3 regions of the Humidesulfovibrio idahonensis genome follow, and region 2 is predicted to be linked to each of the others. Evidence: predicted binding sites of a transcription regulator. Region 2 holds the regulator's gene; each other region holds the start of a gene.
What was found. The regulator sigma-54, encoded in region 2, starts transcription at its own class of promoters, with help from an activator protein. The targets are predictions, from matches to a motif close to CTGGCACGGNNNNTGCTT.
Positions count from the first base shown of each region.

Region 1: the regulator sigma-54 is predicted to act here: its motif matches at 954-971, upstream of ACYQ4W_RS01940 (split-Soret cytochrome c).
Region 3: the regulator sigma-54 is predicted to act here: its motif matches at 1,050-1,067, upstream of hpsG ((2S)-3-sulfopropanediol dehydratase).

Region 1 is NZ_BAAHYE010000002.1:358,697-360,961, reverse strand. Features, by position in the region: gene ACYQ4W_RS01940 (split-Soret cytochrome c) at 62-895, opposite strand; gene ACYQ4W_RS01935 (DUF1003 domain-containing protein) at 1,326-1,844, opposite strand; gene rimO (30S ribosomal protein S12 methylthiotransferase RimO) at 1,966-2,265, opposite strand, start outside.
Region 2 is NZ_BAAHYE010000002.1:1,185,231-1,187,495, reverse strand. Features, by position in the region: gene rpoN (RNA polymerase factor sigma-54) at 221-1,666, shown strand; gene hpf (ribosome hibernation-promoting factor, HPF/YfiA family) at 1,706-2,248, shown strand; gene ACYQ4W_RS05815 (PTS sugar transporter subunit IIA) at 2,251-2,265, shown strand, end outside.
Region 3 is NZ_BAAHYE010000003.1:756,669-758,933, forward strand. Features, by position in the region: gene ACYQ4W_RS09840 (hypothetical protein) at 1-610, opposite strand, end outside; gene hpsG ((2S)-3-sulfopropanediol dehydratase) at 1,136-2,265, shown strand, end outside.

The DNA.
Region 1 (2,265 bases), 830 kb from region 2:
GTGGCTCGTGTGGCTTGAAAATCCATCCTGCCGCCTTGACGCCGCCGGTTGCGGACGCCCGCTACGGGTGGTTGCGGAACTTGTCCTGCACATGCGCGCTGCCGCCATGGCAGGGCGTGCAGTCCATGCGGCCCTTCAAAATGGGCGAAACCTTGCCCTTGCCGTGGCACTCGCCGCAGGCGGCCTCGGCCTTGGATTTGAAGACCGACGCAAAGCTTCCGTTCAGCTTGGCGTTCATGATCTCGATGGCCTTGGTGGCCACATCGGCGGTGACGCGGGCGCAACGCTCGCCGCGCTTGGGGCTTGAGGCGTCGATGCCAGTGGCGAAGCACCAGGTGCTCACCGACTGGTGGCACAGCACGGAGCCGGACACATGGGTGGGCAGCGGCCCCACCGCGCCCTGCCCGGCCGGACCCGGATCGTAGATGGGCAGGGCGGTCTTCTCGTACCAGCGGAACAGCTCGGTCACCATGGGGTCGCGCTCCTTGCGGCCCCAGAACAGGGCGTAGGCGCTGGCCGCGCCAAGCAGCGCGCCGCAGATGGTGCCCCACTCGGAAATACCGCTCTTGCCCACCTCCATCATGTGGAAGGGAAACTGGTCGTAGGGCGCGCCGTACTTCTTGGCCATGGCGCCGATCATGGCGTGGAACACCCCGTAGCAGCAGCCCAGGCCGTCCTCCCAATACCCGGCGTGGGCCACGGGCGCGCACTGGGCCGCATCCAACGGGTGCGCCACCCAGGCCGGAGCCTTGGGCGCTTCCTTGAGGCCCGGCTTGCCCTTGGCCGCGAAGCCGTCCCGCGCCGTCGCCACCACGCCGCCCACGCCCGCCAGCACGCCGCCAAGGGTCGCGCCGCCAAGCCAACCAAGAACGTCCCGTCTGCTCACATCCGTCATATCTCCACCCCTCTCTTGAATATTGTATTGTGCTGGCGCACGCCGCACGCAGGGGGCAAAGCAAGGCCCATGCCGCTCAGACACTCAAATAATATCTTTTGTTTTTAGCATATTACCAATCCAAGCCGGCGCGATATCGCCAACCGGAAGAGGCAGTGCGTCTGCCTGGGGTGGCAGGCAAAGGCCGCAAGGAACGCCCCAAGCGGTCCGAGAAGGCCCGCGGCGGCCAAGGGTGACGAGGAGCGGCGCAAGAAAAAGGCCGGACCAGGAATCGCCCGGCCCGGCCTCAGGCCGCGTGAATGAGGAAATGCGCGGAAGGGAAAACAATCCCGTTGAATGCGAAGGCCAACACGAAAAGATCAAAAAGGAGCGGATGCTTGATCTTGTCATTATCGAAAGCGCGGGCCTGCTTGCCGCGCAGGTCTCCCGCCTAGCCCGCGCGCCCCGCGCCGTCCGCACGGCCGTGCGCCTGGTCCGCCTTGTCCAGCCGGGCCAGAATCTCCAGCATGAGCTCGTCCTGGTGCGCCAGATGCTCCATGATGACCTTGATCTCTTCCTCGGCGGTGACGTTGATGCGGTAGTCGTGCTCGGCCCGGAGCCGGTCGTTCTCCGACTGCCTGTTCTGGCTCATCATGATGATCGGTCCGGCGTAGGCGGATTCAAAGCTCAGCACCAGATTGAGCAGGATGTACGGATACGGATCCCAGGCGTCGAAATAGCCCGGGGTGTTCTTGTACTGGTAGGCCAGGTAGGCGTTGACGCCTATCCAGACCAGGATGATGGCGCTCTGGATGAAGATGAACGGCCAGCCGCCCACCACGCGCGCCACGGCGTCGGCCACGCGCTGGCCCAGGGTCAGCGATTCCTGCGCGACGACATTGACGTTGGGCACGACATGCGTGCTGTGGCAATATGTCGCCGCCGGTCCGGGCTCCCTGCGCTGCTGCATGGCCAACCATCCTTCACGGCGCGCGCCGCGTGCTTCAATCCGCCGCTGTCAGGCGGAGCTTGGGAAATCCCGGCGCCTCGTGGGCAAGGCCCGCCGCGACATCCCCACAGCCAGGGCCGGCTTAGGCCAGCGCCACCAGGTCGTAGCTCTTGGCCTGCTCTATGTCGGCCATGACCATGCGGCCGGGCTTGACCTTGGGACCGCTGACATAGGTCACGCCGTCCACCTCCGGGGCCTGGAACCACACGCGGCCCACGTGCAGGCCCGGCCATTCCGGGCTCTCCTCCTCCACCAACACCTCCTGCCGGGTGCCGATGAGCGCCTCCAGGCGTTCGCGGCTGATCTCCTCCTGCAGCTTCATAAGGGCGTTGCGGCGGCGGGTCTTGGTGCCCTGCGGCACCTGGCCCGGCAGGTCCGCGGC
Region 2 (2,265 bases):
CGAACTTCAGTTTTGTGGATTTACACAAGAGCAGAAGGTTGGTACACTTTTTTCATGTCTTTCCCCCGCTCTGGAATTGTGCGTATATTTGCAGGGTTATCAGAAAAATCTTGCACAGGCCTTCTGCCTGTGGCACCCTGAACACGCAAAAGCCCGCATGGGGTAAGTAAAATTTCGGCGTCCTGTACGCCTGTTCCGATGGAGGCAGCAGTTATCGACTATGGGTCTTGAGCTTCGCCAACAACTCAAGCTGACGCAGCAGCTGGTCATGACGCCACAGCTGCAGCAGGCCATCAAGCTTTTGCAGCTCTCTCGGCTGGAGCTTGTGGAGACCATTCAGCAAGAGCTGATGGAAAATCCGTTTTTGGAGGAGCTTGATCCGGATGTGGTTGATACCGCGCCCTCCACAGATACTCTAGACGATTACGAGCATGCCCACACCGACTCTGAAAGCCGCGCCGAGGAAGACCTCATGCGCACGGCGGACTGGGAAAACTACCTGGGCGAATTTTCGAGCGTCACCAAGCAGGCCATGGGCCGCGACCTCGAAGTGCCGGAGGAGGGCCTCTCCTTCGAAGCCCGCCTGACCTCAAAGCCCAATCTGGACGGCCACCTCTCGTGGCAGATGCGCTTGTCGAACTTCTCCGACCGTGACCTCTCCATCGGCGAAATCATCATCGGCAACCTCGATTCGCGCGGGTATCTTCAGGCCACGGCCGAGGAGATCTGCGAGCAGCTGCCCGGTGTGCAGCCCGCCGATGTCGAAACGGTCATCCGGCGCATCCAGCGGCTCGATCCTGTTGGCGTGGCCGCGCGCAGCGTGCAGGAATGCCTGCTGGTGCAGATCGAAGTCCTGAAGTACGACCGCGACCCCATCCTGGTTTCCCTGGTGCGCGACCACCTGGAGGACCTGGAGAAGCATCGCTACAAGCCCCTCACCAAGAAGTTCCGCATCAGCATGGAGGACCTGAAGGAGTATCTGGACGTCATCCAGACCCTTGAGCCCATGCCCGGCGCGCATTTCTCCTCCAACGACCCACAGTTCGTGAGCCCGGACGTCTTCGTCTACAAGCACGGCCAGGACTTTGTCATCGTGCTCAACGAAGACGGCTTCCCCAGGCTGCAGCTCAACAGTTTTTATGTGGATAATTTGAAGGCCAAGACCTCGACGGAAAAGGATTATTTTCAAGACAAGGTGCGCAGCGCGGAGTGGCTGATGAAGAGCCTTTACCAGCGGCAGCGGACCTTGTACAAGGTGATGGAGAGCATCGTTCGGTTTCAGCGCGACTTTTTCGAGTTTGGCGTCACCAAGCTCAAACCGCTGATCCTGAAAGAGGTTGCGGAGGACATCGGCATGCACGAGTCCACGGTGAGCCGCATCACCACGAGCAAGTATGTCGCAACGCCGCACGGCATTTATGAGCTGAAGTTCTTTTTCAACAGCGCCCTAGACCTTGACGACGGCACCCAGGTCGGTTCCGAATCCGTCAAGGCGCTCATTAAACAACTGATAAACGAGGAGAACCCCAAAAGACCACTCAGCGATGAACAGATAGGCGAGATCCTCAAGCAGAAATTGGAGGTGAACATCGCGCGGCGCACGGTAGCCAAATACCGCACCGCGATGAACATCGAATCCTCCTCCAAGCGCAAGCAGGTCTTCTAAACAGGCGTCGCCCGCCATCAAGCATCACGGAGGTATTGCATGAACATTTCTTTCGCCTTCAAGAATTTCGAGCCCTCTGACCACTTGAAGGAATATGCCTCTTCCCGCTTTGAGAAGATGGGCAAGTTCATTGGCGATACCGTTGAGACGGAGCTGCAGATCAGCCTTTCCGTGGAGAAGTTCCGCCACAAGGCCGATGTTGTCCTGCTCTCGGACAACCTGCACATCTCCGCCTACGAAGAATCCGAGGACATGTACTCCACCATCGACCAGGTGCTGGACAAGCTGGAGGCGCAGCTGAAGCGCATGCGCGAGCGCCACAAGGAGCGCCGCCGCGGCGGCACTCCCCGGGCAGCCCGCATGGATGTCATCAGCTTTAGCGAAGAGCCCGGCGGCCGCACTCCGACCATCAAGGAGACGGACAACTTCGAGCCCAAGCCCATGAGCGTCGATGAAGCGGCCATGCAGCTTGAGAGCAGGAAGTTCGAGTTTCTCGTGTTCCGCAATGCGGACACCTCACGCGTCAATGTGCTTTACCGCACCAAGAACGGAGACTTCGGTCTCATCGACCCTGGAAACTAACGATGCGCCTTGACGAG
Region 3 (2,265 bases), on a different contig from region 2:
ACTGGCCCGCGGCCACCATGTCCGCAAAGCGGCCCGGCCGCAGAAAGCACCTGGGACAGAGCCGCGTGGGGTAGCGCCCGGCCGCCAGCAGCGCGCTGTGCTGCAATGCGCCCGCGCCCGGCGCCTCGTCCAGGCGCAGGGGGCCGCTCAGGTGCTGCGGGGCGGTCACGGGCTCGCCGGGGGGATAGCCGCGGTCCACCTCGGCGCAGAGCTGGTACACGTCCGCGCCGGAAAGCTCCAGGCTGGAGCGGTCCGTGGTGCGCGAGGCCACCAAGAGCCCAAGCTCGGCCTCCGCCCCTTCGCCTCCCTCCAGGTCCACGCTGGCGGCGAAGTTGAGCGCGCGCAGGCTGACCTCGCCGGCGCGGAACCGGAAGCTGGCGCGCACAAAGGTGCCGCCCTGGGTCAGGGTCAGGCGGATGGGCTCCTCGCGTCCGGCGAAGCGGCAAAGGTAGGTGAAATATTCCTCAACGGCCAGGGCCAGGCGCAGGGAGGCCTGGGAATCCAGGCCGTAGACCTGGGCGGCGTTTTCCGTCGCGGCGGCCGCTGTGGGCAAAAAAGCCTGCTCGGGCTCCAGCTCCAGAACAAGGCGGGAAGGTGAGAAAGGGGACACGGCATCCTCGCAGGATAGTGGTGCACCGGCGGGGTTCCGCTGGCGGTGTGCTCCAGGCAAATGGCTTAGCAGAACCCGTGAGGCCGGGCAACCATCCTATTTTGCACAACACACCACGGTTCCCGGACGAGAGCGGCCCCTGGGCGGTGCTGGGATGAAGGGCCCGCGGCAGCCGCAGCCGCAACGCAACCCCGCAGCACGGAACGCGCGCCGCGAATGCACAATCGGCCCCGGCAGGGCAGCGGCTCAAGCCCGGTTTGCCACGGCCGTTGTTGCGCTTTTTCTGTGTGTGCGAAACGGCAACGTAAAATTATCAACAGCAATATCAGCTTGATGTGATATATGCAGTGCATTTCTGCACAGACCGGGGCCTTGAAACGGCAGCCGCCCCAACGGGCCATTTCATACTTTTACCCTTTAATTCAAGCATGTTGGTCCTATGGCATGGGAAGTGCTTTGCAGGTTTGCAAACGCCCGTTTCGGGTTGAGACAACAGCCAAGCAACCTATAAATCCGGAGTACCCCATGTCATTCATCGAATGCTGCCTGTCCCCGCAAGAAGAGCGCATCGTTGATAAAGTGGTCGACCGCAAAGGCCGCGAGCGCGTCTACAGCATCCTCGAAAGCAGCCAGTTCACCGTCCCCGTGGTCGACATCGAGCGCGCCCTCTATTTCACCCAGTCCATGAAGGAGACCGAGGGCGAGCTCTTGACCCTGCGCTGGGCCAAGGCCATGAAGAACATCGCCGAGAAGATCACCGTCTACATCACGCCGAACCAGCTGCTTGCCGGCCGCGCCGGACAGTTTGGCCGCTACGGCATCCTGTACCCGGAAATCGACGGCGACTTCTACATCGAGGTCATGAAGGACCTGCCCAACCGCACCAAGAGCCCCTTCAACATTTCTCCCGCCAACATGAAGACCCTGGTGGAGGAGATCGCCCCCTACTGGGAAGGCAAGACCTACCACGAGAACCTGAACAAGCTGCTGCCCCAGGAGCTGCGCGGCGTGACCTACCACGACGAGCGCGGGCTGAAGTCCAAGTTCGTCGTCAGCGAGACCTCCTCCTACCGCTCCGCCCTGCAGTGGGTGCCGGACTATGAAAAGGTGCTCAAGCGCGGCTACCTGGGCCTGCAGGAAGAAGCCAAGGCCAAGCTGGCCGCCCTCGACCTGACCAACTCCACCGACCTGTGGGAGAAGAAGCCCTTCCTCGAGGCCATGATCATCGTGTGCGACGCGGTGATGATTTGGGCCAAGCGCCACGCGGACCTGGCCCGCGACCTGGCCGCCGCGGAGAAGGACGCCAAGCGCAAGCAGGAGCTGCTGCAGATCGCCGACATCTGCGAACACGTGCCCGCACACCCGGCCCGCAACTTCCGCGAGGCCATGCAGAGCCAGTGGTTCGTGCAGATGTTCTCGCGCCTGGAGCAGAAGGCCAGCGCCATCATCTCCAACGGCCGCATGGACCAGTACCTGTTCCCCTACTTTGAAAAGGACCTGGCCGACGGCACCCTCACCCGCGACGAAGCCCGCGAGCTTCTGGAATGCATGTGGGTCGACATGGCCCAGTTCATCGACCTGTACATCAACCCCACGGGCAACGAGTTCCAGGAAGGCTACGCCCACTGGGAGGCCGTGACCATCGGCGGCCAGAC